DNA from 2 places in the Methylobacterium sp. CCH5-D2 genome. Region 2 is predicted to be linked to the other one. Evidence: predicted binding sites of a transcription regulator. Region 2 holds the regulator's gene; the other holds the start of a gene.

Region 1 (5,586 bases), on a different contig from region 2:
CCGTGCGGCAGCGCACCACGGCCCGGCGGCGGAGGCGATAACCGATTGGTCATCACTGACGGGGACAATCTTCGTCAGAGGAATGAGCAGTCTTCAGGGCGCCTGCGAAATCGAGCCGTCGTACAGACGACGGTTTGCGTCGAAACCATGGCCTCTCCGAGGACCAGGGTGGAGAAAAATCGCAAAGTCGCCTTCGGGATGCTGCCATTCGCGACGATCACAGGGTGCCGCGCCGTCTGGACTCCATATCGGCGGCCGGGTTGCCTGAACGGACGTAACGGGTTCGGAAGGAACACGAGGATCATGGAAACCGAAGCTCTCGAACGGCCCGCCGATCTGACGATCTGGCGCACGGTCCCGGCGAGCTCGCCGCTCGCCCAGCCGGAGCGGTACGGCACCCTGCGCGAGGCGATCGCCGCCGCCGCGGGCGCGCTCACCGACCCCGCCAAGCAGCCCTGGATCATCACGGAGGAGGGCGAGATCCTCTCCCCGAACTGGATCCGGACCTACCTGAACTGAGTGGCCCCGAAGCGGCCCCCGACCAAGCCGGTCGGGGGCCGCTTCGGCGTCCGGGGGCAGTTCAGAACCAGCCGCGGATACGGAAATACAGGATCGGAACCAGCGCGCTGAGCAGGATCAGCCCGAGCGCGTAGGGGTAGCCGTAGGCCCAGTCCAGCTCCGGCATGTGCTTGAAGTTCATGCCGTACATCGAGGCGATGAGCGTCGGCGGGACGCCCACCACCGAGACCACGGTGAGCACGCGGAAGACGTTGTTCTGCTCGATCTGGATGAGGCCGAGCGCGGCGTCGAGCAGGAACTGCACGTTCTCGGAAAGGCGGGTCTCGAACTCGTCGAGGGACTCGATGTCCCGCCGGAGCGTCTCGAAGCGCGCGTCCTCCTCCTGGCGGAGCAGGTCCTCGCAGGCGCCCGCCACGTAGGGAACGACCCGTTCCAGGCCGAGCAGGCTGGAGCGGATCTTGCCGAGCGCCTTGCCGCGCCGGCCGATGCCGCGCAGGATCCGGCGCAGGGCGAGGTCGCGCCGCCGGGTCGGCTGCTCGCCGTTGCGGGCGCGGCCCGCGCTCACGTCGAAGTCGAAGACGCGCGTGGAGAGGGCGTCGAGCTCGGCGCCCATGTCTTCCAGCGCGTCGGCGAGCCCGTCGACCAGCTCCTCCACGATGAGCAGGAAGGTCTCGGTGCTGGAGGCCGCCCGCTCGCCCGCCGCCAGGCGCTTGCGCGCGCCCTCGAAGGCGCGCAGCTCGTGGAAGCGCACGGTGACGAGGTGGTCCGCCGTCAGCACGAAGCCCAGCGGCTTCAGCTGCGAGTCCGTGCGCTCGAAGGTGATCATCGGGGTCGAGAGCGAGAGGCCATTCTTCAGCCGGCGCAGGCGGCTCGAACTCTCCACCTCGCTCAGCGCCGTGCGCGAGGGCACCCGGATGCCGGTCGCCGCCTCCACGGCCCGCGCCTCCTCGGCGGTCGGGTCGTTCAGGTCGATCCAGACCGTGCCCGCCGGAAGGACGGCGCCCGATCCGATGTCGGCGGCCGCGAGCGGGCCGTCCGGCCCGTGCAGGGTCAGCATGGAGGATCGATGTCCCTTCGGGGGAAGCGGGAGACGAAATGCGTCGTCGCGCCGTCACGCGGGGGTGCGACAGTCTTGACTCGAAACGCCCCCGTGGCTATCTCGCGGCCGGCCGTTAGCACTCACACCCCATGAGTGCTAACGGCCGCGCTTGAAGGCGGCGATGCGCGCCGCATCAACGCCACTTCGAGTTCTGAAGCAAGAGGGCAGCTCATGAAGTTCCGTCCGCTGCACGACCGCGTCGTCGTCCGCCGTATCGAGGGCGAGGAGAAGACGAAGGGCGGCATCATCATCCCCGACACCGCCAAGGAGAAGCCCCAGGAGGGCGAGATCGTGGCCGTCGGTCCCGGCGCCCGCGACGAGCAGGGCCGTGTCAACGCGCTCGACGTCAAGGCCGGCGACCGCGTCCTGTTCGGCAAGTGGTCGGGCACCGAGGTCAAGATCGACGGTCAGGACCTCCTGATCATGAAGGAGTCCGACATCATGGGCGTCGTCGCCTAAGTCGGTCACCGCTTTTCCACCGCCCCTGGAGACCCGGTCGCGGTCTCGGGGCACGTCCTGAATAATTTCAACGTGAAGGAAGCCACCACATGGCAGCCAAAGACGTTCGTTTCGCCGCCGACGCCCGCGAGAAGATGCTGCGCGGCGTGGACATCCTGGCCGATGCGGTCAAGGTGACGCTGGGCCCGAAGGGCCGCAACGTCGTCATCGAGAAGTCCTTCGGCGCCCCGCGCATCACGAAGGACGGCGTGACGGTCGCCAAGGAGATCGAGCTCGCCGACCGCTTCGAGAACATGGGCGCCCAGATGGTGCGCGAAGTGGCCTCGAAGACCAACGACATCGCGGGCGACGGCACCACCACCGCGACGGTGCTCGCCCAGGCGATCGTCCGCGAGGGCGCCAAGTACGTCGCCGCCGGCATCAACCCGATGGACCTGAAGCGCGGCATCGACCTCGCCACCCAGGCCGCCGTGAAGGACATCACGGCGCGGGCCAAGAAGGTCGCCTCCTCCGACGAGGTCGCCCAGGTCGGCACGATCTCCGCCAACGGCGACACCGAGATCGGCGAGATGATCGCCCACGCCATGCAGAAGGTGGGCAACGAGGGCGTGATCACGGTCGAGGAGGCCAAGACCGCCGAGACCGAGCTCGACGTCGTCGAGGGCATGCAGTTCGACCGCGGCTACCTCTCCCCGTACTTCATCACGAACGCGGAGAAGATGATCGCCGAGCTCGAGGATCCCTACATCCTCATCCACGAGAAGAAGCTCTCCTCGCTCCAGGCGATGCTCCCCGTCCTCGAGGCCGTGGTGCAGACCGGCAAGCCGCTCGTCATCATCGCCGAGGACATCGAGGGCGAGGCCCTGGCCACGCTCGTGGTGAACAAGCTGCGCGGCGGCCTCAAGGTCGCGGCCGTGAAGGCTCCGGGCTTCGGTGATCGCCGCAAGGCGATGCTCGAGGACATCGCGATCCTGACCAAGGGCCAGATGATCGCCGAGGACCTCGGCATCAAGCTCGAGAACGTGACGCTCCCCATGCTCGGCCGCGCCAAGCGCGTGCGCATCGAGAAGGAGAACACCACGATCATCGACGGGACCGGCGAGAAGGCCGACATCGAGGCCCGCGTCGCCCAGATCAAGGCGCAGATCGAGGAGACCACCTCGGACTACGACCGTGAGAAGCTCCAGGAGCGCCTGGCCAAGCTCGCGGGCGGCGTCGCGGTGATCCGCGTCGGCGGCGCGACCGAGGTCGAGGTCAAGGAGAAGAAGGACCGCGTCGACGACGCCCTCAACGCCACTCGCGCGGCGGTCGAGGAAGGCATCGTCCCCGGCGGCGGCACGGCGCTGCTGCGCGCCAAGAAGGCGGTCGCCGAGCTGAAGTCCGACGTTCCGGACGTGCAGGCCGGCATCAAGATCGTGCTGAAGGCCCTTGAGGCCCCGATCCGCCAGATCGCCCAGAACGCGGGCGTCGAGGGCTCGATCGTGGTCGGCAAGATCACCGACAACACGGGCTCGGAGACCTTCGGCTTCAACGCCCAGACCGAAGAGTACGTCGACATGATCCAGGCCGGCATCGTCGACCCGGCCAAGGTCGTGCGCACCGCCCTGCAGGACGCGGCCTCGGTCGCCGGCCTGCTGGTGACGACGGAGGCCATGGTCGCCGACGCGCCGAAGAAGGACAGCCCGGCCCCGGCGATGCCCGGCGGCGGCATGGGCGGCATGGACTTCTAAGTCCACGCCTCCACGGGAAGACGGAGAGGGGTCGCCGAGAGGCGGCCCCTTTTCCGTTCGGGCGACGCGGATCGGCCCGTTGCGGAGGATCGAGGAATCGCTACCTTCGTTCCATGGCGAAGCGTCGGCTTTCAGAACGGTTCGGACCGGAGCGCGACGGCGATCCCGCAGGGGGACCGCCGATCCGCGAACTCGACCGTGTCCGCCTGCTGTCCGCCGTGACAGGGGACGATGCGCAGTGCGTGCCTGCCGGCTCCACCGGCACGGTCGTGGGAATCTATGCCGCGGGCGAGGCCTTCGAGGTCGAGTTCACCCGGCCGGTGGACACGCTCGCCACCGTCGATGGTCGCGCCGTCACGCTCGTCGCGCGCGGCGGGGCGTGACGCCCGAGTTTGGCTGGCCGGCCAGCTTCACGATCGCACCCGCCAAGATCACCGCCTACCTGCTCGATCCGAACCACCCGGACGGCGGACCGAAATACGCATTCCTTGCGCCGTTCGGCTTCACCCCGCGGAATCCGGAGGATCTCCGCCGGGCGCTTCTGAGCCATGCGCGGCGGGACAATTTCGCCGGGTTCGTGCCGGCCCGCAGGGCCGTGAAACTCTACTTCGAGGGCTTGCTGCCCACACCGACCGAGGCGCGTTCGAACGTTCGCACCGTCTGGCAGATGGACGATGACGATCCGACGCGGGCGGCGCGCTTCATCACGCTCAAGCCTCTGCCGAGGCCGGCGTGACAAACGGCCGGCGGCCAGCGGCCCCCGTCTTGCCTCACCGGACCGGCCGCCTACGATCCAGCGCGATCCTTCGAGGAGACAGGGACTTCAGATGCCAGCATTCCGGACCGGTCAGCGTCTCAATCGCCGGGTAGCCGTCGCGGCGCTCGCGCTCGCGGCGCTGCCGCTCGGCGCCTTGCCCGCCCTCGCCCGCGAGATGCCGGAGGCGGGGGCCGATCAGGCCGCGCGCAAGCCGAACGTCGTGGTGCTGGCCACCGGCGGCACCATCGCGGGCGCCGGAGCGGACGCGGCCAACAGCGCGACCTACCAGGCCGCCAAGGTGCCGGTGGACAAGCTGATCGCCGCGGTGCCCGCCATGAGCAATGTCGCCAACGTGCGCGGCGAGCAGGTCTTCCAGATCGCGTCCGAGAGCTTCACGGACGCGCAGCTCGTGCAGCTGGGCAAGCGCGTCTCGGCCCTCCTCAAGCAGGACGACGTGGACGGCGTGGTGATCACGCACGGCACCGACACGCTGGAGGAGACGGCGCTCTTCCTCGATCTCGTTGTGCGGAGCGACAAGCCGATCGTCGTCGTCGGCTCGATGCGGCCCTCGACCGCGATCTCGGCGGACGGCGCGCTCAACCTGCTCGACGCGGTCACGGTGGCCGGCTCCAAGGAGGCCGTCGGCAAGGGCGTCATGGTCACGATGAACGACCAGATCCAGGCCGGGCGCGACGTCACCAAGCGCGTCAACGTGGTGCCGAGCGCCTTCTACAGTCAGTGGGGGCCCCTCGGCATGGTGGTCGAGGGCAAGACCTACTTCTTCCGCGCCTCAGCGAAGCGGCACGGCAAGGCCTCCGAGTTCGACATCGACCAGATCGACAGCCTGCCGCTGGTGGCCGTCGTGTACGGCTCGGGCAACATGTATCCGGGCGCCTACACGGCCGCGGTCGATGCGGGCGCGAAGGCGATCGTCAACGCGGGCACCGGCAACGGTTCGGTCGCGGGCTACCTCGTCGATACGCTGAAGGACATCCGCAGCAAGGGCACGCTGATCGTGCGCT
Region 2 (5,586 bases):
GGTTCAGGGAGCCCGAGTTCGCCCGCCGAGACGGCCTCCACGCCGAAGGGGGCCAGAAGCTCGCGCATCTCGACGAGCTTGCCGGCGTTGTGGGTCGCGATCACGACCTTGCCCGAGAGGATCCGGCTCACGCGGCGATCGCCTGCTTCTGGAGGGCGACGAGGTCGGACACGCCCGCCTTGGCGAGGCGCAGCAGGTCGAGGAGTTCGGCCTCCGAGAACGGCGCGCCCTCGGCGGTGCCCTGGACCTCGACGAGTCCGCCCGAGCCCGTGATCACGAAGTTGGCGTCGGTCTCGGCGGCCGAATCCTCGGCGTAGTCGAGGTCGAGCACCGGCGTGCCCTTCGAGATGCCGCAGGAGACCGCCGCGACGTGGTCGCGCAGCGGATCGACCGAGATGATCGAGCGCCCGCGCATCCAGGTGAAGCACTCGTGCAGCGCCACCCAGGCGCCGGTGATCGCCGCCGTGCGGGTGCCGCCGTCGGCCTGGATCACGTCGCAATCGACCGTGATCTGGCGCTCGCCGATCGCCGGCAGGTTGGTGACGGCGCGCAGGGACCGGCCGATCAGGCGCTGGATCTCGTGCGTGCGGCCCGACGGCTTGCCCGAGGAGATCTCGCGGCGCGTCCGGGTGTGGGTGGCGCGCGGCAGCATGGAATACTCGGCCGTGACCCAGCCCTTGCCGGAGCCGCGCAGCCAGGGGGGGCCGCGCTCCTCCAGCGAGGCCGTGCAGAGCACCTTGGTCTCGCCGAAGCTGACGAGGCAGGAGCCTTCGGCGTAGCGCGCCACGGCGCGCTCGAGCGTGACCTTGCGCAGCTCGTCCGGCGCGCGCTTCGAGGGCCGCATGACCCGCTCCTCCATCGATGATCGAGGCCGGGCTCTTAAGGGCCGCGGGCGCGGGCGGCAACCCGCCCCCGCGGCGGAGGCCTATGAGGCAGCCTCAGTAGCGGTAGAAGCCGCGGCGGTGATGATGGTGGTGCCCGCGCCAGTGGTGCGGCCGGAAGTGCCGGTGATGATGGCGGTGGAAGTGGCGGCGATGGTGCCAGCCGCGGTGCATGCCGGGGTGCCGGTGATGGTGGCGGAACTGCACCGTCTCCAGGCCCGAGGCGGGCGCCTCGACGGCCGACGGGACGGCGAGCGGCGCGGCCTCGGCCACGCGGGGCGCGACCGTGACGCCGAGCCCGGCAAGGAGCAGGAAGACGGCGGCGAGTTTGACGAGGATCGATCGTGCACCGAGGCGCATGCGTTGGTCTCCCTTGAACGCGTCGTACAGGGGCCCCGGTTCGTCCGGCGCCCTACCCTGACAACGCATGCCGGCCCGGTTCCGTCCCACGCTTTCGTGCTGCCAGGGCCGGAAAGTTCCGGGATGCCGCCCGATTGATCGCGCGCCGCCCTACCGACACAATCGCCGGCCCAGGATCAAAGCCGTGACAGACCAGAACCCCCTCCCCGCCCCGGCCCCGCCGCTCAACGTCCTCAACGAGCGCGCCCGCGAGATCTTCCGCCAGATCGTGGAGAGCTACCTGACGACCGGCGAGCCGGTCGGCTCGCGCAACCTCGCGCGCATCCTGCCGATGGGGCTGTCGCCGGCCTCGATCCGCAACGTGATGTCGGACCTCGAACATTCCGGGCTGATCTTCGCGCCCCACACCTCGGCCGGGCGCCTGCCCACCGAGCTCGGGCTGCGCTTCTTCGTCGACGCGATGATGGAGCTCGGCGATGTCGGCCGCGACGAGCAGGAGCGCATCGAGGCGCAGATGCGGGCGGCCGCCTCCGGGCACACCTTCGAGTCGGCGCTGGCCGAGGCCTCGATCCTGCTCTCCGGCATCTCGCGCGGCGCGGGCGTGGTGCTCACCACGAAGTCGAACGTGCATCTCAAGCATATCGAGTTCGTGCGCCTCGATCCGGCCCGCGCCCTCGTGGTGCTGGTCTCCAACGACGGCTCCGTCGAGAACCGCCTGCTCGACCTGCCGCCGGGCCTGCCGGCCGGCGCCCTGCAGGAGGCCTCGAACTACCTCAACGCCCGGCTGCAGGGCCGCACGCTCGGCAGCCTGCGCCAGCAGATCGAGGCCGACCGGCAGGCGATGAAGCGCGAACTCGACGCGATCACCGAGCGGCTGGTCGATGCCGGGCTCGCGACCACGGTCGGCCCGTCGGAGGCGCGCCAGCTCATCGTGCGCGGCCAGGCGAACCTGCTCGACGACCTGCGGGCGGCCGAGGACCTGGAACGCATCCGCCTGCTCTTCAACGACCTGGAGACCCAGAAGGACGTGATCGACCTGCTCGCCCGCGCCGAGGACGGCGACGGGGTGCGGATCTTCATCGGCTCCGAGAACAAGCTGTTCTCGCTCTCCGGCTCGTCGATGATCGCCGCGCCCTTCCGCGACGGGCAGCAGAAGATCGTCGGCGTCGTCGGGGTGATCGGCCCGACGCGGCTGAACTACGCCCGCATCGTGCCGATGGTCGACTACACCGCCCGCGTGGTCTCGCGGCTTCTCGACGGACACCGCTGAGGACGGCGGGCGCGGCCCGATCGGCAGCACACCCCGTTCGAATATCGAACACCGCCGCGCGTGACACTTCGCGACCCGTCACGCGCGCGACGTTCCCTCGGGGGCGCGGCGCCCTGTTCGCGCGCCGGTTCCGCATGCTACCCCGTCGGCCACGAAAAAGGGCTGCCCGCGGCCGCGGGCCAGGGAGACGCCATGTCAGACTCGATCGGAATCGCCCCGACGGCGGCGGATGTCGCGGCCGACCGCCGCCGCCGCATCAAGGCCATCGTCGGCTCGTCATCGGGCAATCTGGTCGAGTGGTACGACTTCTACACCTACGCCTTCTTCGCCCTCTACTTCGCACCGGCCTTCTTCCCGAAGGGCGATTCCACCAGCCAGCTCCTGCAGACCGCCGGCATCTTCGCGGTCGGCTTCTTCATGCGCCCGATCGGCGGCTGGCTGTTCGGCCGCATCGCCGACCGCGTAGGCCGCAAGACCTCGATGGTCATCTCGGTGCTGATGATGTGCTTCGGCTCGCTGATGATCGGCATCCTGCCGACCTACGAGACCGTCGGCTCCCTCGCCCCGCTCCTGCTCCTCCTCGCCCGCATGCTGCAGGGCCTGTCGGTGGGCGGCGAGTACGGCACCAGCGCGACCTACATGAGCGAGGTGGCGATCAAGGGCCATCGCGGCTTCTTCGCCTCGTTCCAGTACGTCACGCTGATCGGCGGCCAGCTCCTGGCCTCGCTCGTCCTCATCACCATGCAATCCGTGATGCCCGCCGAGCAGATCACGGCCTGGGGCTGGCGCATCCCGTTCTTCATCGGCGCGGCGGCCGCGGTCGTGGCGCTCTACCTGCGCCGCTCGCTCGCCGAGACCGGGGGCTCCGACAAGGAGGATGCCGGCACCTTCAGCGAGCTGTTCAAGCACTGGCGCGCCTTCTGCGTCGTGCTCGCCTATACGGCCGGCGGCTCGCTGGTGTTCTACACCTTCACGACGTACATGCAGAAGTACCTCGTCAACACCGCGCACATGGACAAGGCGGTCGCCTCGCGCACGATGACGGCGGTACTCCTGGTCTACATGGCGGTGCAGCCGTTCTTCGGCTGGCTCTCGGACCGGATCGGCCGCAAGGCCAACATGATCGCCTATAGCGGCCTCGGCACCGTGATGGTGGTCCCGCTGATGACGGCGATCGGCGCGAACCAGAACCCCTACGTCGCCTTCGGCCTGATCACGCTCGGCCTGCTCGCGGTGAGCTTCTACACGGGCATCTCGGGCATCGTGAAGGCCGAGCTGTTCCCCACCAAGGTGCGGGCGCTGGGCGTCGGGCTCTCCTACGCGCTCGCCAACGCCACCTTCGGCGGCACGGCCGAGTACGTCGCCCTCTGGTTCAAGGACAACGGCATGGAATCGACCTTCTTCTGGTACGTCACCGTGCTGCTGGCGATCGCCTTCGTGGCCTCGCTGATCATGCCGAACCCGAAGGTGCACGGCTATCTCGACGGCGCCGGCACGGTCGAGGAGGCGCTCGGCAAGAAGCGCGCGCTGGCCCACGCCTGAGCGGCAGGCTCCGAACGGACGAGCGGCCCCGGGGCTTCCCCCGGGGCCGCTCGCGTTCGGGGCCTTGAAGCGTCAGGCCCTGCTACTTGATCACCGCGCAGCCGATCCGGGCGCCCGCGCCGCCGATGGGCTGGCTCGCGTGGTCGTCCTCGTTGGCGTGGATGATCAGCGCCGAGCCGTCGCCGTCCTTCAGGCCGCCCTCGCCGGTCAGCGGCGTCTCGCTCGACACCTCGGCGTTGGCCGAGCCGTCCTGCCCCGCGAAGAGGTTCGGCAGGTCGCCCTCGTCGGGCCCGTCCGGGTTGAGCAGGCCGTGCTTGCTCTGGTCGTGGTTCACGTGGGCCTTCGACTTCTCGAACTTCTCGGTGTCCGAGCAGTCGCCGACCGCGTGGAAGTGCATGCCGTGCCAGCCGGGGGGCAGGCCGCCGGGCTGGATCGTCACCCGCGCGACGAGGGTGTTGGCCCCGTCGCGCAGCTTCAGGGTGCCGATGGTGTCGCCCTTGTTGTTCCTGATCTGCGTCTCGTAGGCCTGGGGCTCGGCGGGCTTGCTCTGCTCGGCGGGCTTGGTCTGCTCGCCGGGCTTGGCCGGCTCCTGGGCGAGCGCCGCGGCGGGCGCGAGGCCCGCGGCGAGCGCGAGCAGGGGCAGGATGCGTGTCATGCGATGGCTCTCCTCTCGGTGTCGGGCTAGTTAGGCCGACTTGCCCGCCCCGACAGGGCGGGACGAACACGCGGGCGACGAGAGGACGATGACGGGCGAGCGCCTCAGGGCTGACCGCTTCCTGGTCGAGCACGGGCATTTCGAGAGCCGGGCGCGGGCGCAGGCCGCGATCTCCGCAGGCCTCGTGCGCGTGAACGGCCGCGTGCTCGCCCGCGCCTCCGCGGCGATTCCCCCCGGGGCCCGGGTCGAGGCCGAGGCGCCCCACCCCTACGTCTCCCGCGGCGGCCTCAAGCTGGAGGCGGCGCTCGACGCCTTCGGGCTCGATCCGGCGGGCCGCGCGGCGCTCGACGTCGGCGCCTCGACGGGGGGCTTCACCGACCTGCTGCTGCGGCGCGGCGCGGCGCGCGTCCACGCGGTCGATGTCGGGCGCGACCAGCTCCACGCCTCGCTGCGGGCCGACCCGCGCGTCGCCTGCCGCGAGGGCACCGACATCCGCGCGCTCGCGGGCCCGCTCGATCCCGTACCGGATCTGTGCGGGATCGACGTCAGCTTCATCGCGCTGCGCCTCGTACTTCCGGCAGTGGCCTTCCTCCTCGCGCCGCGAACGGACCTCGTCGCGCTGATCAAGCCGCAATTCGAGGCCGGGCGGGCGCGGGTCGGGCGCGGCGGGATCGTGCGCGACCCCGCCGTCCACGCCGCGGTCTGCGAAGAGGTGCGGGCGGCCCTGGCCGAACTCGGCTTCGCGGTCCTCGGCCTCCTGCCCTCCCCGATCCAGGGCGGCGACGGCAATACCGAATTCCTGGTCGGCGCCCGCCGCGCGACCCTCGAGGATCCCACATGAGCGAGAGCGTCACCATCGGCCGCCTGGGTGCGCGCGG

The links. Region 2 encodes HrcA, which represses chaperone genes, less so after heat shock. Its sites were predicted from a motif close to GTTAGCACTCNCNNNNNGNGAGTGCTAAC; they were not measured.
Region 1: the regulator HrcA is predicted to act here: its motif matches at 1,691-1,719, upstream of groES (co-chaperone GroES).

Annotation. Positions count from the first base shown of each region.
Region 1 covers NZ_LSIX01000945.1:1,349-6,934, forward strand. Annotated here, with positions in the region: gene AX737_RS25560 (hypothetical protein) at 304-519, shown strand; gene AX737_RS25565 (CorA family divalent cation transporter) at 581-1,576, opposite strand; gene groES (co-chaperone GroES) at 1,790-2,077, shown strand; gene groL (chaperonin GroEL) at 2,167-3,807, shown strand; gene AX737_RS37565 (DUF4926 domain-containing protein) at 3,921-4,190, shown strand; gene AX737_RS25585 (DUF6883 domain-containing protein) at 4,187-4,543, shown strand; gene AX737_RS25590 (asparaginase) at 4,635-5,586, shown strand, end outside.
Region 2 covers NZ_LSIX01000699.1:10,347-15,932, reverse strand. Annotated here, with positions in the region: partial or broken gene AX737_RS18450 (non-canonical purine NTP pyrophosphatase) at 1-131, opposite strand, end outside; gene rph (ribonuclease PH) at 128-844, opposite strand; gene AX737_RS18440 (hypothetical protein) at 939-1,241, opposite strand; gene hrcA (heat-inducible transcriptional repressor HrcA) at 1,426-2,511, shown strand; gene AX737_RS18430 (MFS family transporter) at 2,704-4,053, shown strand; gene AX737_RS18425 (superoxide dismutase family protein) at 4,136-4,708, opposite strand; gene AX737_RS18420 (TlyA family RNA methyltransferase) at 4,797-5,549, shown strand; gene AX737_RS18415 (class I SAM-dependent RNA methyltransferase) at 5,546-5,586, shown strand, end outside.